2 regions of the Leuconostoc garlicum genome follow, and region 1 is predicted to be linked to the other one. Evidence: riboswitches for the same ligand, from Rfam matches in the RefSeq annotation. Region 1 holds a riboswitch; the other holds the start of a gene.
What was found. Region 1 has a riboswitch for lysine ahead of alr (alanine racemase). Riboswitches for the same ligand answer to the same signal wherever they lie in the genome.

Region 1 (4,352 bases):
ATGCTGCCGGTTTTTATGATGTGGATACGCAAATCGAACGCGTTATCTCCGGTTTGGGCTTAGAAGCTATCGGTCGTGATCGTGAATTGGAACAAATGTCCGGTGGTCAACGTGCCAAAGTCATTTTGGCCAAGTTGTTGCTGGAAAATGATGACGTCATCATTTTGGATGAGCCGACGAACTATCTGGACGTTGCCCATATTGCCTGGTTGCAAGATTTCTTGCAAACCTATGAAGGCGCGGCTTTGATTATTTCCCACGACTTTGACTTTTTGGACAAAGTGACCAACGCGATTATTGATGTGTCATTTGGTAAGATTACCAAATATCGTGGCTCGTTCACGAAAGCGATGCGTCAAAAAGAAGAGCGTACGGAACAACAGTTGCGTCAATATGAAAAGCAACAGGGCGAAATTGAAAAAGCCCAAAAGTTCATCGCCAAGAACAAGGCGCGGGCCTCAACTTCAAAGCAAGCGAAGTCACGTGAAAAGATGCTGGCGCGCATGGAAAAGATTGATCCACCGTCAGAAACATTACAAGCAAAATTCAATTTCCCTTATGTGAACTCACAATCTGCCAACGCATTGACAGTTAATGATTTGTCCGTTGGTTACGTGACCCCAGTCTTGGAGCCAGTAACTTTCTCAGTGACAACGGGACAAAAGATTGTCTTTAAAGGGTTCAACGGGGCTGGTAAGTCGACATTGATTAAGTCAATTCTCGGTGTGATTCCTGCCTTACACGGGACAGCTGAATTCTCACCATCTGCCGTCGTTAACTACTTCGACCAAGACTTGGCATGGGATGATGACACAAAGACGCCATTACAAGAAATGCAAGATCGTTTCCCAACGCTAGAACCAAAGGCGTTGCGGACACGATTGGCTGCGGCAGGGATTAACGCTGAAAACGCGCAAAAGCCGCTGCAACAACTTTCTGGTGGTGAGCAGACAAAAGTGAAGTTGGCCATTATGGAAATGAAACCAAGTAATTTCTTGATTTTAGATGAGCCAACCAACCATTTGGATGAAGGGACGAAAAATGCCCTACGGGCAGCGATTGATAAGTTCCCAGGAAATGTCATTATCGTTTCCCACGAAGTGAGCTTTACAAAGGGCTTTGGTGACCGTGAATTAAACGTTGCGGCGCTATCCTATAAGAAAGAAACAGATTAGTATGGTGCAACTACTGACACAAAACAACATGCCGAAAAACATGACAGTTTTTGATGTGGTTGCGTCAACAATGATAAAAGGTCGAGACATGCTGAACGCAGGCGTGGCTCGGCCTTTTGCTGTGGTTGCCAATCAACAAACGGCTGGGTACGGGAAATTTGGGCGCCAATTCTTCTCACCGCGAGGGAGCGGTGTGTATATGACGTTTGTTTTTGACGTGCCAACTGGTAATTTTGATGCCGGACTATTGACCACTGGCGTGGCCGCAACGATTGCGCAGGTCATTTTTGAAGTGACTGGTATTCAAGTAGCTATGAAGTGGGTGAATGATTTATATTATCAGGATCGCAAAATTGCCGGCATTCTTGCCGAGGGCATTCTGACCGCAGGTCAGCTCACGCAAGTCAGTATTGGCGTTGGTTTGAATATTTTAGCCACGGTTGTGCCACCCGAACTGCGGGATAAAATTGGGGCACTTGACGTTGATGTGGATAAAAATGTGTTGGTCCGTCAGATTTTCACAGCCTTGCAAGCCGACTTTGCGGGTTATCAACAAGGGCAACATCTTGCCTATTATCAAGCACATGCTTATTTAACAGGCCGTTACGTGTCAGTACAAGTTGGGCAAACCGTTATCACTGGTAAAATTGTTGGGGTTGGGCAACGTGGAGAATTACTACTAGTTGATGATAGTGGTAGTTCACATGCTTTGTTGAGTGGCGAAGTAACCAAAGTCAATTTTTAATGTTGAATGGTTCATCATAACGAACAGGACGGGAAATGTGATGGGATTGCGATCAATTTTATTATTACCACGTATTAATCATGACCTTGTCCATGACGTGAGACAACGGTATGATACGCTGTATCAGCATGTTGCGCCACACATCTCACTGGTTTTTCCTTTTGAGAGTGACAGTTCAGACGATACAGTGATACAGGTTGTCACGGATGTGATGCAGCGTTTTTCGGCGTTTGATATCACATTGAACCGAGTTGCTGGTGAGCCTGACAATGGGTACGTTTGGCTAGTTATTGATCAAGGCGCTGCCATAATTACGGCTATGCATGATGCGTTATATCAGGCACCAATATTTGCTGCCCATCTGCGACAAGATATCCCCTATATACCCCACATGACAATTGCACAAGGTGTGACACCAGAGCAGGCGCAACAGTTAATCGTAGCATTGGGTCAAACACCACTGACAATCATGACGACCATTGTGTCAGTGAGTGTGGAACATATCCTAATCAACGATGATTCAGATGTCTTCTGTCAGGTGGCATTGCGGTGTGCGCATGAAAATTAGAATTATTGGTCCTGTGGGTAGTGGGAAGACAACATTGGCTAATCAAATCAGTGTACGTACGGAACTGCCAGTAATGTCCTTGGGTGAGCTTAACTAGGATGACTGGCCACTGGAGACCGACAGTGGTTAAAACAGTCATTTTAAATGCATTTGACAAAATAAAAGTATTAGAATAGAATAAAAACAATGAGAAAATCATAGAGGTTGCCGTAGACAAGAGTCACTTGTGGAGTATTGATAGATACGCTGAAACAAGTAAAAGGGGATATGGCCGAAGCACTGACACTATCATGTCAGTTAGCTGGGCCATTGGTTAAGAGCCAATGGACTGTCGCGGATGCGGGGTGCTATGACGGAGATAAGCGTTTTTTATTGCGATCCGTGACTGCCCCCCTAGCAGCCACGGATTTTTATTTTATGAGAAAAAGGTGTGACTATGGTAGAGGCAATTACAAGGCCAACACAAATTGAAATATCACAAAAAGCTTTAAAAAATAATGTCGCCGTCGTGAAGCAAACATCAGGCGCAGACAAAATCTTTTTGGCTGTTAAATCTAATGCCTACGGCTTGGGGTTAATCCCAACGTCTAAAGCAGCTGTCGCGGGTGGTGTCTACGGCTTAGCGGTAGCCATTATTGATGAAGCTTTGGCCTTACGCCATGAGCGATTGACGGCACCAATTTTAATTTTAGGGATTTCACCAGCAGAATATGCGGAATTAATGGCTGTCCAACATATTATGGCTACGGTTGTGTCGCTTGATTGGTTAAAAGAGGCGGCGACTTATTTGTCCGGTGAACAACGTTTGCATGTCTCGTTAGGGGTTGATACGGGAATGGGACGAATTGGTTTCCGTGATCGTGCAGCGCTGGCCGAAGCCATTGCTTATGTCCAAGCACATCATGATTTATTTGACTATGTTGGCTTAGCGACGCATTTTGCCGAGTCCGATTCGGCTAATACTGATTATTTTGAGATGCAACTGGCGCGTTGGCATGCGCTAACTGATGGCTTACCGGAACCAGAATACTATCACGTCGCCAACTCTGGGGCTGCCATGTATCACGCTGACGAAGTCCCACACGACGTCATTCGCGTGGGGACAGTCCTGTATGGCGTGGAACCTTCCCGTGGCGAATTGGCCGATGGCCATGAGTTGCAGCCAGTCATGGCTTTGCGTAGTGAAATCAACTTTGTGAAGCAACTGCCGGCGGGTGAAGGCATTAGTTATTCCCACAAATACACCACGACGGGCGACGAATGGATTGGCACAGTGCCAATTGGCTATGGCGACGGGTGGTTGCGTAAGCTCACCGGCTTTAACGTGATTGTTGATGGGCAATACGCACCCATTGTTGGTCAAATCGCCATGGATCAAATGATGATTCGCTTACCACGAGAATATCCTGTGGGAACAAAAGTGACCCTCATTGGTCGTGATGGTGGGTTAGAAAATACTTTGGAAGATGTCGCCCAACACGCGGGCTTGGCCCCTTGGGAAATCATGACTGGGATGCAAGATCGCTTGCACCGCGTACTTGTCGATTAGGACACACAGCGTAACAAACTTAACATTGAGGAGAACAAAATGACAGAAAAAACTTATCATGTGGCAATTTTGGGCGCCACTGGCGCAGTTGGCACACGTTTGCTATCACAATTGGAACAATCAACGATTCCGGTTGGTCAAATTAAGTTATTGGCTTCAGCACGTTCGGCTGGCACGACTTTAATGTTTAAAGGCGAACCAGTGACGGTTGAAGAAGCCACGCCAGAAAGTTTTGACGGTGTTGATTTGGTCTTAGCATCAGGCGGCGGCTCAGTTTCAAAGCGCTTTGCGCCTGAGGCAGTTAAGCGCGGTGCC
Region 2 (4,352 bases), 450 kb from region 1:
CTCTAAATCATTGGCCAAGGCAACACCATCAATAATTTGACGAATACGACGAATCATGATGTCAAGGCCCGCTTGCGTCATACTCCGGACAGTTCCTTCAAAATGCACAGCATCGGGAATCACATTATTAGCAATCCCACCATTAATCACCCCAATGCTCACCACCCCACCTTGCATGGGATCAACCGAACGCGACACCACCGTTTGCAGTTGCAAAATTAATTCTGCAGCAGCGACAATCGGGTCTTTGACCAAATGGGGGTAAGCCGCATGGCCACCTTGACCATGAATCGTAACCTTCAGTTCAGCCGTTCCGGCAAACAAAGTCCCTGGCCGTGTGCTCAACACCCCTGCTGGTAAATCAGGCTGATCATGGATCCCATAAAATTCATCTGGTCGCCACTCGCCTGTAAATAACCCGAGATCATAAGCTAATTTTCCACCACTCATCGCTTCTTCAGCCGGTTGAAAGAAGACAATCAAATTATCTTTGGGCTGATGCTGACTGAAATATTGCACAATAGCTAAGGCAATACTCATATGCACATCGTGCCCACACGCATGCATTTTACCCGGATGCATTGACGCAAATGGTAGCTCTGTTGCTTCTGTCACTGGCAACGCATCAATATCTGCCCGATAACCAATTGTTCGCTGTGGGGCCGTTCCTTGTATACGCACCAAAATAGCCGTTGGTAAGGCATCAACCGTTCGAATGGTCATTGTGTCATTTTGCCAAGATTTGAGTTGCTTTAACAAATAATCATGCGTTTTGTATTCTGCCAAGGCCAATTCGGGAATTGCATGTAAGTCGCGTCGATAGGTCCGTATGGCCGATGAAATGTCTGCTGTGTCCTGCATTATAGTCCTCTCAAAGCATCAATTAAAGCTGTTTTCTGTTGGGTTTGGGCATCAATTTTTTTGATTACTTTCGCCGGTACACCAGCCACTACAGTATTAGCTGGCACATCTTTGGTCACAATGGCGCCAGCCGCAACCACGGCACCGTCACCAATCTGAACCCCTTCAATGACAACGGCGTTTGCCCCGACCAATACGTTGTCGCCAACACGGACAGGTTCTGCTGAAGCGGGTTCAATCACCCCAGCTAGGACGGCGCCAGCGCCAATGTGTGAGTTCTTACCCACAATCGCACGACCGCCTAAGATGGCACCCATGTCAATCATCGTGCCGGCCCCAATTTCTGCACCAATGTTGATGACTGCGCCTAACATAATGACGGCATTATCCCCAATTGTGACCTGATCTCGAATAATTGCCCCTGGCTCAATACGGGCATTCACAGCCTTTTTGTCGAGCAATGGGACAGCTGAATGCCGTGCATCATTTTCAATATAAACATTTTCAGCTGGTAAATTAGCAATCAGTGGCGCAATATCAGCCCAATCGCCGATCAGTTGTCCAAATGACACCCCGCCAAATTGTTGCACCGTTACCGGAATTTCACCGGCTAAGACCCCTTTATAAGTCACCTTCACCGGCGTGACTTTTTTGGCATTGGCGATGAAATCAATCAATTCTTGGGCTGCATTTTCTGTCGTTGTCATGTTTTTATCCTCTTTTGATTATTCTGGTGTGTTGGCAAGGTCGTAGTCACGATCTAACGCGACAATATCAGCATAAGTTTCCCGTGCCACAACCAATTGATGTGCGCCATTTTCCACGAAAACTACTGCTGGTCGTGGATTGCGGTTGTAATTGGAAGCCATGGCATAACCATAGGCGCCAGTTGCTTGAACGGCTAAGATGTCGCCAGGTTTGGTTTGCGGTAGCGCTTGCTCCCAAACTAAAACATCCCCTGATTCGCAATATTTACCAGCAACCCGCACAACTTCAGTCGTTGGCGCATTGGGATCATTGGCTAACACCGCATCGTAGTTCGCTTGGTAAAGGGCTGGTCGAATATTATCCCCCATGCCTCCGTCAACGGCAAGATACTGGCGTAAATCCGGAATATTCTTGCGTGACCCAATTGTATAAAGTGTTTGCCCGGCTGGCCCAACAATCGAACGCCCTGGCTCAATCCAAATTTCCGGCATTGGCCAGGCAAATGCTTCAGCTTTTGCTTTCAGCGTGGCAATGATTGCTGCAGCATAGTCACTTTCAGGCAATGGCGTATCATCATCGGTATACCGAATCCCAAAACCACCACCAACGTTAATAACGGCTGGCGTCCAACCCCAACTATGAGCTGTATCGGCAAGTAAAGCTGCGTTCTTTTCAAAGCCCGTGACATCAAAAATCTGTGACCCGATGTGTGCATGTAAGCCACGTAAAACAAGGTTTGTATCCAACCGTGCAATCTCGTAAGCACGTTTTGCTTGACCAGTTAATAAATCAAAGCCAAATTTAGAATCTTGCTGACCAGTACTAATAAATTCATGGGTATGTGCTGAAATGCCTGGCGAAATACGCAGTAAAATAGCTTGTTGTACTTGGTGCGCAGCAGCAATTTCTGATAACCATTGCAATTCTAAGAAATTGTCAACAATAATCGTGCCCACGCCAGCACGCACCGCCATGCTTAGCTCATCCCAACTCTTATTATTGCCATTAAAGCTCAAATGTGCTGCTGGAAAACCTGCTGCCAGAGCCGTGTATAATTCACCACCCGAGACAATATCTGCGTGGATACCCTCTTGCTGGGCAACTTGATAAATGGCCTTCGTTGAAAATGCCTTTGAGGCATAACTCACAACATAAGGGACAGCTTCGCGCTCAAAAATTGCTTTAAACGCACGCATCGTTTGACGGATTTTAGAGACGTCGTAAACATATAACGGTGTGCCATAAGTGTCGGCCAATGTGACGGCATCAACACCGTCAATGGTCAAATGTGCTTGTGCGTTTGTTGAATAATTCATATACCTTCTCCACCTTAACGATGCCCTAATTGATAACATAAAAAGCCTTCTGTTCGAGACATGGTCACGGACAAAAGGCTTCTAAAGCTTGCATTTTTGACAGTTTCCATAGCTCACCGTTATTTCTAACGACAGTCTAATAGTTCTTAACCATTAGCCCAACAAACCAACTTTGTAGTGTTCGTTCATTTCGGCGATTTCCCCTTTGACTTACCCTCCCAATTGCTACAACAATTCAGATAAGCGACTCCTGTCAATCGCAACCTCTATGTGAAATTAAATTTTATGTTGTTATTATAATAGCTTACGCATTTAAAAATGTCAAATTTTTAATTTAATATGGCGTGTCAATGAAAGTTAATCCTAATTCTTTGCCATATTTTTGGATTGTTGCTTCTGATAAATTCATTTCAAAAGCTAAATCAATATAACTTGTCATCCCGGCGTTAAACAAGGCGAGTACTTTAGCCTTACGTTCATCTTTACCGATTGCTGCCTCTGTGCCAAGCGCTTGTACGCCACGGCCAACGAGCGCTTGACTCATTTCACTTTTAGGCTTGTGGTCACGTTGATCGCGTTCACGATAAGCTTGCGCAGCAGCTTTGATGTCTAGTTGTTCGACTGTGACATCCGTTGTGATGTCACTGGCTTTTTTAAATTGGTAATTCAAGATCATTCCTCACACTTGGGCACGTTGTATTATCGCTTGCCCATCAACGGGGGCAAAAACGCCATTCTCATAAACGGTTGTCAAGAGATCTTCTCCTGGTTCGCTTTGTGATACTGTGACAATTTGGCCATCTCGGCGAATCACTTTAAGTAGTCCAGCTTTTGACGCTTTTGTGGCATCCGTTTTAGGCTTCTTTTGAATGTTGATGTGCTCACCAGTGGCGGTCTCCGCATAGGCTGCTTTGATAGCAAAGCGTGCGGTGTCTCGGGTAAAGCCTTCTTGTAACAAACCACCACCAGAGCCAACCACCAAGTTATCCGCTGACCAACCAGCGGCCATCAAAGCTTCATAAAGGGCAATAATTGTGTCTGCTTTCATGCCATCGCCTTGAATAATGCCGACATTATGTTGCAAAACGCGATAACCCTTGTCATTTGTCGTCGTCCCAAAAATTTCAGCAAGCAGGTCGAGTACTTGCAAATCAATGGTTAGTGGATCTCCAGAATCTGGTCTGAGAACAATTCGGCCTTCACGTGCCATAATCCGTGCTTTAATTTCCGGTGACCCAATCACATTTTTCACAAAATTGAGCGCATCGTATGAATCGATGACAATGGATAAAATAGCATCATCCGGTGCCCGATCCAATTGCGCATGGACATAGGCGAATTCACCGGCGTCAGCACCATATGACGTCGCCACCGAATGTTCCGTTGCCCAGACAGACAAAGCCCGTCCAGGCACGCCATAAACTAAGTCAAAATACGCCGAAGCTGCCATGTTATCAGAGCCACGGA

Region 2: another riboswitch for lysine. It lies ahead of lysA (diaminopimelate decarboxylase); the one in region 1 lies ahead of alr (alanine racemase).

Annotation. Positions count from the first base shown of each region.
Region 1 covers NZ_CP016329.1:402,812-407,163, reverse strand. Annotated here, with positions in the region: gene A9176_RS02030 (ABC-F family ATP-binding cassette domain-containing protein) at 1-1,175, shown strand, start outside; gene A9176_RS02025 (biotin--[acetyl-CoA-carboxylase] ligase) at 1,177-1,920, shown strand; gene A9176_RS02020 (2'-5' RNA ligase family protein) at 1,961-2,488, shown strand; lysine riboswitch at 2,679-2,846, shown strand; gene alr (alanine racemase) at 2,925-4,037, shown strand; gene A9176_RS02010 (aspartate-semialdehyde dehydrogenase) at 4,077-4,352, shown strand, end outside.
Region 2 covers NZ_CP016329.1:1,617,815-1,622,166, forward strand. Annotated here, with positions in the region: gene A9176_RS08180 (N-acetyldiaminopimelate deacetylase) at 1-861, opposite strand, end outside; gene dapD (2,3,4,5-tetrahydropyridine-2,6-dicarboxylate N-acetyltransferase) at 861-1,568, opposite strand; gene lysA (diaminopimelate decarboxylase) at 1,587-2,885, opposite strand; lysine riboswitch at 2,987-3,162, opposite strand; gene A9176_RS08195 (hypothetical protein) at 3,220-3,561, opposite strand; gene A9176_RS08200 (nicotinate phosphoribosyltransferase) at 3,565-4,352, opposite strand, start outside.